One region of the Xanthomonas sp. NCPPB 1826 genome, then DNA from elsewhere that is predicted to be linked to it. Evidence: predicted binding sites of a transcription regulator. Region 1 holds the regulator's gene; each other region holds the start of a gene.
What was found. Region 1 encodes FliA, which starts transcription of late flagellar genes. Its sites were predicted from a motif close to TAAAGTTTNNCNNNCNNNGGCCGATAA; they were not measured.
Positions count from the first base shown of each region.

Region 2: AC1PLA_RS14370 (STAS domain-containing protein) is a predicted target of FliA. The motif match lies at 2,673-2,699, and genes of this name have one in related genera.
Region 3: AC1PLA_RS18415 (methyl-accepting chemotaxis protein) is a predicted target of FliA. The motif match lies at 2,480-2,506, and genes of this name have one in related genera.

Region 1 is NZ_CM161521.1:2,363,005-2,367,153, forward strand. It holds gene AC1PLA_RS10165 (chemotaxis protein CheA) at 1-1,089, opposite strand, end outside; gene AC1PLA_RS10170 (protein phosphatase CheZ) at 1,092-1,718, opposite strand; gene cheY (chemotaxis response regulator CheY) at 1,718-2,110, opposite strand; gene AC1PLA_RS10180 (RNA polymerase sigma factor FliA) at 2,145-2,912, opposite strand; gene AC1PLA_RS10185 (MinD/ParA family protein) at 2,909-3,793, opposite strand; gene flhF (flagellar biosynthesis GTPase FlhF) at 3,780-4,149, opposite strand, start outside.
Region 2 is NZ_CM161521.1:3,397,105-3,401,253, reverse strand. It holds gene AC1PLA_RS14380 (methyl-accepting chemotaxis protein) at 1-137, opposite strand, end outside; gene AC1PLA_RS14375 (chemotaxis protein CheA) at 206-2,212, opposite strand; gene AC1PLA_RS14370 (STAS domain-containing protein) at 2,229-2,558, opposite strand; gene mfd (transcription-repair coupling factor) at 3,065-4,149, opposite strand, start outside.
Region 3 is NZ_CM161521.1:4,390,279-4,394,427, forward strand. It holds gene AC1PLA_RS18400 (alkene reductase) at 1-432, shown strand, start outside; gene AC1PLA_RS18405 (hypothetical protein) at 1,180-1,398, shown strand; gene AC1PLA_RS18410 (hypothetical protein) at 1,395-1,673, shown strand; gene AC1PLA_RS18415 (methyl-accepting chemotaxis protein) at 2,636-4,149, shown strand, end outside.

The sequences.
Region 1 (4,149 bases):
GAAGATCAGATGCAGGCACTCGTCGGTGCTCAGGCGGGCGGCGGCTTCGGCATCGATCAGGCCCTTGTTGCGGGCGATCTCGCGCAGGCGTTCGGGGTCGATGCCGGCGCCGTCGTCCTGGATTTCGATGCTGACGTAGTCGCCTTCCTGCTGCGCCGACAGGCGCACGTGACCGCTGCGCGGCTTGCCGGTGGCTTCGCGCAGGGCCGGCGATTCGATGCCGTGGTCGATCGCGTTGCGCACCAGGTGCACCAGCGGGTCGGCCAGGGCCTCGACCAGGTTGCGGTCCAGTTCCGTCTCGGCGCCGATCAGTTCCAGCTCCACTTCCTTGGACAGCGTGCGCGCGACATCGCGGGCCACCTTGGGGAAGCGTGCGAACACCTTGCTGACCGGTTGCATGCGGGTGCGCATCACCGCGGTCTGCAGGCGCGCGGTGGCGATGTCCAGCGTGCTGACCGCGCGGTCGAGTTCTTCGTCGCGCAGGCGGGTACGCAGGGTCTTGAGGCGATTGCGCGACAGCACCAGTTCGCCGATCAGGTTGACGATGGCGTCCAGGCGCTTGGTGTCCACGCGCACGGTCTGCTCGGCGTCGGCCGCCTTGGCCGCCGCCTTGGGCGCGGCCTTGGCGCCAGGCGCAGCAGCGCCATGTGCGTCATCGTGTGCGGGTGCAGCGGCAGCGGCCTTGGGCGCGGCCTTGACCGCCGGCGGGCCGCTCTTGGCATCGAACTGCGCAATCAGCGAGGCCGGTGCATGCGGCACGGTTTCGCCCGAGCCCATCGCATCCAGCATGGCCTGCAGATAATCCAGCGACTGCTGCGCGGCATCGAAGTGATGCGCCTGCAACACCGCCTGGCCGGAGCGTGCCATGCCCAGGGTTTCCTCGGCGGCGTGGCAGAGCTCGACCATCGGCTTGATCGCCAGGAAGCCGGCGCCGCCCTTGAGCGTGTGGAAGCCGCGGAACACCGCGTTGAGCTGGTCGGCTTCGTCCGGTGCCTGTTCCAGCGACACCAGCTGTTCGCCGAGGCGATCCAGGATTTCCTGGGCCTCGACAATGAAATCGGCAGCAATATCGTCTGGAACAGCACTCATGGTTACAGCCCCAATCCGGACAGCAGGTCGTCGGCGTCGTCCTGCGACACCGCGTGACGGTCCAGGCCCTTGACTGCAGGACCGGCAAGACCGCCGTCGTCTTTCTTCGGCTCGGGATTCTTCGGCGGCAGGCCGAGCGCACCGAAGCCCTCGTGCACGCGCCGCACGATGCCGGCCACGCGACGGATGATCTGGCCGCTCAGGTCCTGGTAGCTCTGCGCCAGCGACAGCTCGGTCAGGTTATGGCGCATCTTGTCCATCAGCGCGCCCTGGTCCTGGTTCAGGCCACCGTCGCGCAGCTGGTTGGCCAGCTCGCGGCATTCCTCGACCAGGTCCAGCGTGCGATGGCTGGCCTTCTCGGTCATTTCCACCACGTGGTCCAGGCGCGAGCAGGCATCGTCCAGTTCGCCGGCTTCCTCGGGCACGGTGGGCAGCTCGCCCAGCGCCTGCCCGAGTTCGCGCGCGAGCCGGCTCAGGCTCTGCATCATCGGGCGCGTGCGCAGCGCGGCGAGGTGGTCCACCTCGCGCCGCCAGGCGACCTGGTCACCGCTTTCCAGTGCATCGAGCGCGTGCTGCAGGCGCTCGATCAGGGCGGCACGTTCGGCATCGGCTTCCACGGTGGCGTTCATCAGGCGGTCGCCGCCAGACGTTCGAACACCTTGCCCAGCTTCTCTTCCAGCGTCTGTGCGGTGAACGGCTTGATGATGTAGCCGTTCACGCCGCACTGGGCCGCTTCGATGATCTGCTCGCGCTTGGCTTCGGCGGTCACCATCATCACCGGCAGGTGCTTGAGCTTGGCGTCGGCGCGGATGTTGCGCAGCAGGTCGATGCCGGTCATGCCGGGCATGTTCCAGTCGGTGACCACGAAATCGAACGGGCCGGCCCGCAACGCCGCCAATGCGCTGTTGCCGTCTTCGGCCTCTGCGGTATTGGTGAAGCCCAGATCGCCCAACAGATTCTTGACGATACGTCGCATCGTCGAGAAGTCGTCCACGATCAAAATCCGCATGTTCTTGTTCACATCAAGCTCCTAACACTAAAAATACGCGAAAAAATCATTCGTCAATTTCGACACCGGCATCGGCCAGTTCGAAGACCTTGAGGCGGCCGCGCAGACGCACCACCGCCTGGCCATGGATCTGGCAGACGCGCGATTCGCTGACACCGAGCACGGCGCCGATTTCTTTCAGGTTCAATTCCTGTTCGTAGTACAGCGACAGCACCAGCTGCTCGCGCTCGGGCAACTGGCCGATGGCCTTGCCCAGCTCGCGGCCGAATTCGCCACGCTCCATCATCTGCTGCGGATTGGGGCCGCCCTTGGCGGTGGTGTCCAGCTCGCCGTGATCCTCGATCCGCGACTCCAGGCTCAGCACCTGGCCGCGGGCGGCATCTTCCATCAGACGCAGGTAGTCGGGCAGCGGCATCTCCATCGCGGCGGCCACTTCGGTGGCGGCGGCGGCGCGGCCGGTGTGCTGTTCGATCTTGCGCACGGCGGCGGCAGCGTCGCGTGCGCGGCGGTGCACCGAGCGCGGTACCCAGTCGCCACGCCGGATCTCGTCGATCATCGAGCCGCGGATGCGGATCGAGGCATAGGTCTCGAACGAGGCGCCCTGTTCGGAGTCGTAACTGCGCGAGGCTTCGATCAGGCCGATCATGCCGGCCTGGATCAGATCGTCCACTTCCACGCTCGCCGGCAGGCGCGCGGCCAGATGGTGGGCGATGCGGCGCACCAGGTCGGCGTGCTGGGTGACGATATCGTTGGCGTTGTTGCGCTGCACGGCGCGGTACTGCGCGCTGGCCGTGGTTGCGGTAGCGGTGCTCATGCGGCCACTCCCCGTTGGATGATGCGTTCGACGAAGAACTCGACATTGCCGCGCGGCACGGTGGGGGCCTGCCAGCGCGAGGTACGGCGAGCGATTTCTGCAATGGCCTGCGCCGACGGACTGGCGGGGTAGGCCTTGATGACCGGCTGCTGGCGCTGCACCGACAGGCGCAACCAGTCGTCCTGCGGCACGTGGCCGAGGTAGTTCAGCGACACGTCGCCGAGGAATTTTTCGCAGACCCGCGACAGCTTGTCGTACAGCAGGCGGCCCTCGTTGGGGTCGCGCACCATGTTGGCGATGATCTGCAGGCGGTCCACGCCGCGTTCGCGCGAGAGCACCTTGATCAGCGCATAGGCGTCGGTGATCGAGGCCGGCTCGTCGCAGACCACCACCACGGTGTCCTGGGCGGCCTGGCAGAAGGTCAGCACGCTGTCGGTGATGCCGGCGGCGGTATCGATGACCATCACGTCCAGGTCGCGTTCCAGCTCGGAGAACACGTTGACCAGGCCGATGTGCTGGGCCGGGGCCAGTTCTGCCATGTGGCGGCGACCGGAGGCGGCCGGGACCACCAGCACACCGCCGGGGCCTTCGATGATCACTTCATCCAGCGTGCAGCGGCCGGCGATCAGGTCGGCCAGGGTGTACTTGGGCGACAGGCCCAGCACCACGTCCAGGTTGGCCAGGCCCAGGTCGGCGTCCAGCAGCAGGGTGCGCTTGCCCATGTCGGCCAGCGCCACGGCCAGGTTGGCGGAGATGTTGGTTTTACCCACGCCGCCCTTGCCACCGGTCACGGCAATGGTGCGCACCGGGCCCAGGGGCTCGGGACGGGTCGCCGACAGGGGGAAGGCGTTGGTCAGCTTGGCGTATTCACGCGACTGCATGGTTGTGCTCCGGAGTACAGGGCTTATCGGCAGCGCGCCGCAAATCTTCAAGGCGAAGAACGAGACTGGCGGCATTGGCGCGGTGCAGGTCGTCGGGGACCCGCTGTCCGTCAGTCACCCAGGTGATGGGCATTTGGTGATCGACGACGACCGACAGCGCACTACCGAAGCGGCCGGTCTCGTCAAGTTTGGTCAGCACCACGCCCTGGGGCTTGGCGTGGGCAAAGCGGCGCACGACCTCGTCGAGGTCGGAAAAGTGCGCGTTGGCAGGCAGCACCAGCAGCGAGGTGACCTGATGCGCGGCGCGCAGCCAGTTCAGCTGGGCGGCCAGGGCGCGGTCGCGCTGGCCCATGCCG
Region 2 (4,149 bases), 1.0 Mb from region 1:
GCCAGGACGCTGGCGGCGAGCAGGGCGCCGTGCGACAGCGTCAGCGCAAAGCCGGCGACCACCACCACGACGGGCAAGGCGAGGGCGAGGGCGGCGGTGAACCACAACTGCGTGGCGATCGGGAGACGGTGTGACATGGCGGCAGCTTCCTGGGCTCAGGGAACAACGGATGACGCGGTGATGTGGGGAGTGCTGGTGTGGTGACTCAGGCCGCCAGGGCGTCCTGGTTTGGATGCAATTGCTGCAGCAGGCTGGGCACATCGAGAATCAGCGCGACATCGCCGCTGCCCAGGATGCTCGAGCCACTGATGCCCTTGACCTGCGCGAAGACCTTGGATAACGGCTTGATCACGGTCTGCCATTCGCCCAGCAAGGTGTCCACGACCAGGCCGAAGCGCTGGGCGCCCTGGCGGATCACCACGATGCTTTCGCGCGCCGGGGTCCTGCCGCCGAGCGCGAACAGCTCGCGCAGGCGCACATACGGCAGCACGCTGCCACGCAGGTCGATGTAGTCGCTGGCGTAGTCGGGGGTGAACTCCACGCATTCCTCCACCACGTCCAGCGGCACCACGAACACCGACTTGCCGACGCCGACCTGGAAGCCGTTGATGATGGCCAGCGTCAGCGGCAGCCGCACCGAGATGGTGGTGCCCACGCCGGCGCTGCTGTCGATCTCCACGGTGCCGCGCAGCGCGGTGATGTTGCGCTTGACCACGTCCATGCCGACGCCGCGCCCGGACAGGTTGGTGACCTTTTCAGCGGTGGAGAACCCCGGCTCGAAGATCATCGCAAACACCTCGCGGTCGCTGAGCTGGCGGCCCGGTTCGATCAGGCCGCGTTCCAGTGCCTTAGCCAGGATGCGGTCGCGGTTCAGGCCGCCGCCGTCGTCGGTGATTTGGATGACGATGCTGCCGGAGTCGTGATACGCATTGAGGCCAACGGTGCCGCGTGCGGGCTTGCCGCGCGCCACGCGCACGTCTGCCGGCTCGATGCCGTGGTCCATGGCGTTGCGCACCAGATGGGTGAGCGGGTCGCCGATCTTTTCCACCACCGACTTGTCCAGCTCGGTGTCCTCGCCGGCCACCACCAGCGCGATGTCCTTGCCGAGTTCGCGCGCCACATCGTGTACCACGCGCTGGAAGCGGCTGAAGGTGCCGCCGATCTTGACCATGCGCAGTTGCAGGGCACTTTCGCGTACCTCTTCCACCAGGCCGGCCAGGATCGAGGCCGATTCCAGCAACTGCGCGTCGCCGGTGCGCTGTGCGTTGGCATTGGTGCCGGCCACCGCGATGATGAGTTCGCCGACCAGATCGATCATGCGATCGAGCTTGTCGGCATCGACGCGGATCGAGCGCGCGTCGGTGTTGCGTGTGCCGGTGTCCTGCGGCGCGCGTGCCGGCGCTGCGGCCGGGACGGCAGCCAGCGCGCCGACCACCGGCGCGGCAGCCACGACCGGCTCGCTGGCAGGCACGGCGCTGGCGTCCATCGGTGCCGGCACCGAGAGGATCTCCAGGTCGCAGTCTTCGCGCACGAACTCGAACACGTCCTCGATCGCGGCACGGTCGGCATCGCTGCGCAGCAGGATCTGGAAGCCCAGATAATTGGCTTCCGGATCGAGCGCTTCGAAGCTCGGCAGCTGGCTGGCATCGGTGCTGATCGACTCGACCGAGCCCAGCCCGCGCAGGTTGCGGATCAGCTTGAGCGGCGAGTTGCCGTAGCGCAGCGCGTCGGCGAACAGTTTCAGCGCGATGCGCCAGTAACCGCTCTGTTTTTCCGGGGTGCTGTGCTGGATGGCGGAGGCGGTGACACCGCATGCGCTGGCCTGCAGGTAGGTCTGCAGTTGTGCCAGCAGCGGTTCGGCCTCTGCCGCCAGTGCGTCGGCATCGGCGTGAGCGGGGTCGGCGGCGGTTTCCACCAGGGCATGGATGTGGTCGCAGCACACCAGCAGCAGCGCGATCAGTTCCGAGCTCAGCGTCAGCGCGTCGTCGCGCACCAGGTCCAGCACGCTTTCCACGACATGGGTGAAGCCGACCAGCTGCGGCAGATCGAACAGGCCGCCCGAGCCCTTGATGGTGTGCGCCGCACGGAAGATCGCGTTGACCGCATCCGGCGAGGACTCGCCACGCTCGGCTTCGAGCAGGTGACGTTCCATGTCTTCGAGCAGGTCCCGGCTCTCGGCCAGGAAGGTCTGCATCAGCTGGTTCATATCCATACGCGTCGCCGGTCCGTTAGTGAATGCGTTCGCCGATACCAGCAACCGCATGCGGGTACAAGGCTTCGAGCAGGCCGAGCAGTTCGATCACGTCGACCACCGCGCGGCTGGAATCGGTCAGCGAAAATGGCCGGCCGTCGGCCTGGATCGCCTGCTTGGTCGCCAGCAGCAACTGCAGGCCGGTGGTGTCGATCTCGCTGACCGCGCCCAGGTCCAGGTGCAATCCGCCCGGATGCAGCAAGGCCGGCTGCAGCAGCGGCTTGAGTTCGGCAGCGCGACGGATGGTCATCTCGCCTTCCAGGGCGAGCGTCAGCGGCGCGGGTAGATCGGACAGTGGCGTGTTCATTGATGCCTCAAGCGATGCGATGGCGCACGGATGCGTGCCATGACGCGGAAGAAGGTCGCTCCGGCGTGGCTTGCGTGGGCAGCTCTGCACACGCGGACATGCCGGTCCATGCAGGTATCGGCGCGTGACAGGAATATTTAGGCCAAATTCAGTGCAGTGACGGATTTGAGAAATCCATCACTGCCTGGGCATTAATTGCTCAGCTTTGTCGCAAGCAGGCTCAGGAAACCAATGTCCTGGACAGTCCTGCAGGACAGATAGCCGCCTTTCAGCCGACTTCTTTAATGCGTGCGGCCCGGATCTGCGCACGGCCGCTGCCGCGAAAACGCATGAAACAGGCGGCATGCGTCACGCCCGGCATCGCAATGTTGCGAAGGGCGTTAGTGAAAATGCCGCATTGGCCCGGATTGACTTCGCGCCGCGATCGCAACGCGCCCGCCGCGTGCTTGCGTCCTGCACGGTCGAGAGCGCTGCATAAAGCAGGCGCAACCGACCGCGCAGCGCGCTTATCTCGGCGCCAGCATCGTCAGCAGCCCACGTGCGGCGTTGAAGCGGTCCGCGCCTTCCGGTAGCGGTAGCTTGATGCGCAGTTTGTCCGGGCCGTCCATGGTGTAGATCTTGGGCTGCTTCTGGATCATTTGGATCACCGCGACCGGATCGATCGCCGGTTTCGCCTCGAAGACCAGCCGGCCGCCGTTCTCGCCCAGGTCCAGCTTGCGCACACCCAGCGCATTGGCCTGCAGCTTGAGCTCGGCAATCGCGAACAGGTGCTTGACCGGGTCCGGCAGCAGGCCGAAGCGGTCGATCATCTCCACCTGCAATTCGCGCAGCGCATCGGCGTCGCGGGCGCTGGAGATGCGCTTGTACAGCGTCAGGCGCGTATGTACGTCGGGCAGGTAATCCTCGGGAATCAGCGCGGCCACATGCAGTTCGACCTCGGCACCGCGGACCTCCTCACCGGCATCCAGGTCCGGCAGCTTGCCCTGGCGGATGCTGCGCACCGCGCGTTCCAACAGCTCGGTATACAGGCTGAAACCGACCTCGGCCATCTGCCCGCTCTGGTCTTCGCCCAGCAGCTCGCCGGCACCGCGGATTTCCAGATCGTGGGTGGCCAGGGTAAAGCCGGCACCGAGCTCGTCCATGGAGGCGATCGCCTCCAGGCGCTTCTCCGCATCGGAGGTCATCGAGCGACGATCCGGCACCACCAGGTACGCGTAGGCGCGGTGATGCGAGCGGCCGACGCGTCCGCGCAGCTGGTGCAACTGCGCCAGGCCGAAGCGGTCGGCGCGGTTGATGATGATGGTGTTGGCATTGGGGATGTCGATGCCCGATTCGATGATCGTTGTCGACAGCAGCACGTTGAAGCGCTGCTTCTGGAAATCCAGCATCACCCGTTCCAGCTCGCGCTCGGGCATCTGCCCATGCGCGATGCCGATGCGTGCTTCCGGCACAAGCTCGGACAGCTCGCGCTGCATGCGTACGATGCTTTCCACATCGTTATGCAGGAAGTACAGCTGCCCACCGCGACTGAGCTCGCGCTGGAAGGCCTCGCGCAGCAGCGCGTTGTCCCAGGCGGTGATGAAGGTCTGCA
Region 3 (4,149 bases), 2.0 Mb from region 1:
GCGCGCATCGGCTCACGCAAGGTGGGGATCCGCCTTGCACCGAACAATCGCCAATTCGACATGCCCGCGTACGCCGAGAGCGAGGCCAGTTACCTCTACCTGGCCGAAGAACTGGCCAAGCGCGAGCTTGCGTATGTGCATCTAAACGACAACCACGCAAACGGCTCGCCGGACATGAGCGAAACATTTCTCGCAGCGTTCAAGCGCACCTACGGCGGCACCGTGATCCTTGCGGGCAAATTGAACCTGGAGCGCGCGGCCCGGTTGATCGATCAGGCAGTGATCGACCTGGCCGCGTTCGGCCAGCCCTTCATTGCAAACCCGGACCTTGTGGCACGCCTGCAGACAGGCGCACCGCTCGCATCGCCGGATCGCGACACTTACTACGGCGGCGGCGCAGAGGGTTACACCGACTATCCAGCCGCAACCTGAAGCACAAGCATCACCTCCGATGCATCCGCCAGCGGCTGGCGCTGCGCGCTGCGAATTCGCCCGTAGGGCTATCGCAGCGCGTATTGGTGTGCTCCTGCGCCAGGCTGAACCGCGTGTGGAGGTGTGCTTGAGTGACGCGTCTTCCATTGAGCTGGCGGTACGTGTGATCGCCGGCGGCGCGTCATCGACCAACCCTGCCCCAGCCAGCCTTGATGGACCTTCCAATGACCCTCGGTAGCGTGGACATGACAACACGACAAGCGGCGGCGTGAGAGCCGCATGCGGTCAGACGGGCGCGTTGGCCAATGCCCGCCATTAGAGGTTGGGCGACATGGCTACCTGCCTTGACCTTCGACGCGTGTGCTCGCTCATCGACTACTAGAGCCCAGCCTGAAGATGCGGCAGGCATGACCGAGCACTGTTGGACATTCTCGAAATGAGCTCCCTTAACTCCAATGCTTTCCCGTTGACACGCGCCGTGAGCTGGAGCGAGTATTCGGGCGTCGCCGCATATTCGGCGACCGGGATTGGCGTCCCGCAACCTGAGGCGCACCAGCGCCCATCGATCGATGCATGGCGCTTTTTTATCGCCCGCATCGTCGCGGGCGCATGCCGGCCAGCTTTATGGCGGGCGGTGCGCGGGGGCCGCAAGGCCCACCGGTCCTCAGGCCGGCACGCCAACCGCGTACCGTCCGCCACCCGGATTGGCGTCGGGGTGACGGATTTCCAAAACCTGAGGAGACCCGTATGTCCTACAACACCCAAGAAGCGCCCGCGTTTGCGGCGCGCCGGATGCCCCAGCATTTGGGCCTGATCGCCAACACTCACGAATGCAGCCATGCAGCGTGGCTGAACTTGATGGCGCACCTCGCAAGTGCACGCAAAGCCATCCACACCTTCACGTTTGCCGACGCTGCTGCAGCAATCGCTGCAGTTGATCCCTTGTGCGCGCAGGTGCGGCCATGAGCACTAGCAAACAGTTCCGCGTCTGCACAGGCGTCACCCTCAGCTTCGAAATGATGCAGGGCTATGTGCTGGCCATGCTGCATGCCCACGCGCAGCCTGGTCTGCCGCCAGTCCTGATCGCCTGCGAAGCCACCGGCTTTGATGACGTGTTGCCAGGCGGCGATGCGCAGAGCGTCGTACTGGGCCGGCTGCACGTCTGCATGCATGAAGACCCGGCAGTTGATGTCCTCACCTGGCTGCGCAGGCAAGCGCACCGTAACGGAGCGACACGATGACTACCGCACACGCAAACGCTTATCCAGAAGACGCCAACTACGCAATCAGCGAAGAAGAACACGACGTGTCCCGGTAGTTTCCGAGCCAAAAAAAGGCACTTGGGCGCGCGTCCAAGTGCCTGCGTTTCATTGGTGGCCCAGCAGGATCAGGCTAAGACAAAGGACGAGGGCACGCATGGGCGCTGTCAGCGGGACCAACAGCTGCGGGTAAGGGAAATACTTACAGGCATGTTCGCCTATTGCCGATAGCGGCTTGAGGCTTTTCCTATAATGATGGTGTGTCACTCGGCGAGCATCGACAGCCGATCGTCTGACACTGATGTTGGACGAACGTAGGTGCCGCTCATCAAGGAGGATGTCTATTGGGCGTCACCGCAATTCGGCACGTGGGCGATTACCTGCTCACGGCCCACAGCATTCCGTGCGACGGAAAGTTCGTGCCGGAGCTCCTGATTTCCAGGCCCGGCGGCATCACATTGCACCGATGCCAACTCAGAAATGCCACCTTTGCTGATCAGAGCGCAGCGTATGACTATGCCAAGTGCTGGATGGCTACGTGCTACGTGTCGAGCACGGGCTCGGTTAGCGCGCCCTAGCAGCAGGCAGACCTATCCTCCCTTGCTCGGCCAAGTCTTCGTAGCCCCCTCATTGCAGGAAGAGCCGCGCCAAGGCACGAGTTCCCGGGCATGTCGTTTGCGGGTTGGTAACCTAGCTTGTGAACTCCAGGCGGCGCTTTATCAAAGCGTCTGGTCGACGAACACAAGACGTGCCGCCCAGGCATCAAGCCGCCTGTATCAGGACCACGGTCAAGATTTCGTGATGGGTGCCGCTAAGCAGTAACACGCACCAAGCAAACTCTACCGGACTGAACGAATCGACTGCCAAGGTAGCGCTTCAGGCTGCCTACTCTCCCCGTTCCCCATCGGCCCTCCCCACCCCCAGCCGCAGCACAAGGCCCCGCCATGCTAACCACGATCAAGAGCAAATTTTTACTAGCATTGTTGGGAACGCTGATTCCAAGCATCGTGCTCTGCCTATTTCTATTGAATAGCCTTCACACTTCCAAGAACAATGTTGGCACGCTCTATAATCGAGACTTCACAGGCTCTGCGCTTGCCAGCAGCATCGACGGTCAACTGACCCGGGTCGACATCAATATCCTGCGCATGATTGCTATCGGCACGCCCGAACTGATCGCACAGTGGAAACAGGAGAACGAAAAGCGATTCACTCAAGTGGCTGCCAGCATCGTTGAGCTAAAACATTTGCTAAGCCAGGAAAAGGAACATACGGCTAAGTTGCAAGCAATCACGGCGAGCTATGCGTTGATGCAAGCAGGTATGCAGCGCCAAGTTGAGTTGATCGAAGCTGGCGATATTCCAGGAGGCGCCGAAGTCAATCGGACTCAGGTCAAAGACAATGCCGATGCCACCTTCGCTGGGCTTGCCACACTTCGTGAGGAGCTCGGCAATTCAGCCAAGCTACGTTATCAGCAGCAGCAGGCGGCCAACACGCGCGCAATGACCCTCTCTGCAGTTGCGCTAGCATTGATCACCTTAGCCGGAATCAGCATTGCCTTGATACTTGGCAATGCGATTTCTCGTTCGATCCGAGGGGCCGTGACGGCTGTAGAACACCTGTCAAACGGAGTGCTTAATGTCGACGTCAAGGTCACGGGTAAGGATGAAACCGTGCAACTGGCCAAAGCGGTCTATCGCATACGTGACCGTCTGCAAGGAGTCATTGCGGCGCAGCTAGAGATGGCACGCCAGCACGATGCTGGTGAGATCAGCTATCGCATGGATGAAGAAGCGTTCCCAGGTGAGTATGGCCATATGGTGCGCGACGCCAACGCATTGGCCAACTCGCACATTGAAATCATGATGCGCTTGGCAAAGATTACAGGACGTTACGCGATTGGCGATCTTTCCGAGGATATGGATCGACTACCCGGCGAAAAAGCTGTGCTCACCGAAACGATGGACCAGGTCAAGCATAATCTGACAGCGATCAATCAGGAGATAAGTCACCTCGCCTCAGCTGCTGCAGCAGGGGACTTTAGTGTGCGCGGCGATGCCGAGCGTTTCCAGTACGATTTCCGCGTGATGGTGGAGAGCTTGAACCAGCTGATGGCCACCGCCGACACGAACCTGCATTCGCTGTCTTCGCTGCTGCAGTCCATCGCCGCAGGCGACCTGACCGCACGCATGACCGGCGAGTTCAAGGGTGTGTTCGCTCAGATGCGCGATAACGCCAACACTACTGCTGCGCAGCTTGCAGAAATTGTTGGACACATCCAGCAATCCGCCGTGTCGATTAACTCGGCGGCCAGCGAGATTGCGGCCGGCAATCAGGATCTGTCGCAGCGCACCGAGCAACAGGCGGCCAACCTGGAAGAAACCGCCGCCTCGATGGAAGAGCTCACCTCCACCGTCCGCCAGAACGCCGAACACGCCCGCCAAGCCAACCAGTTAGC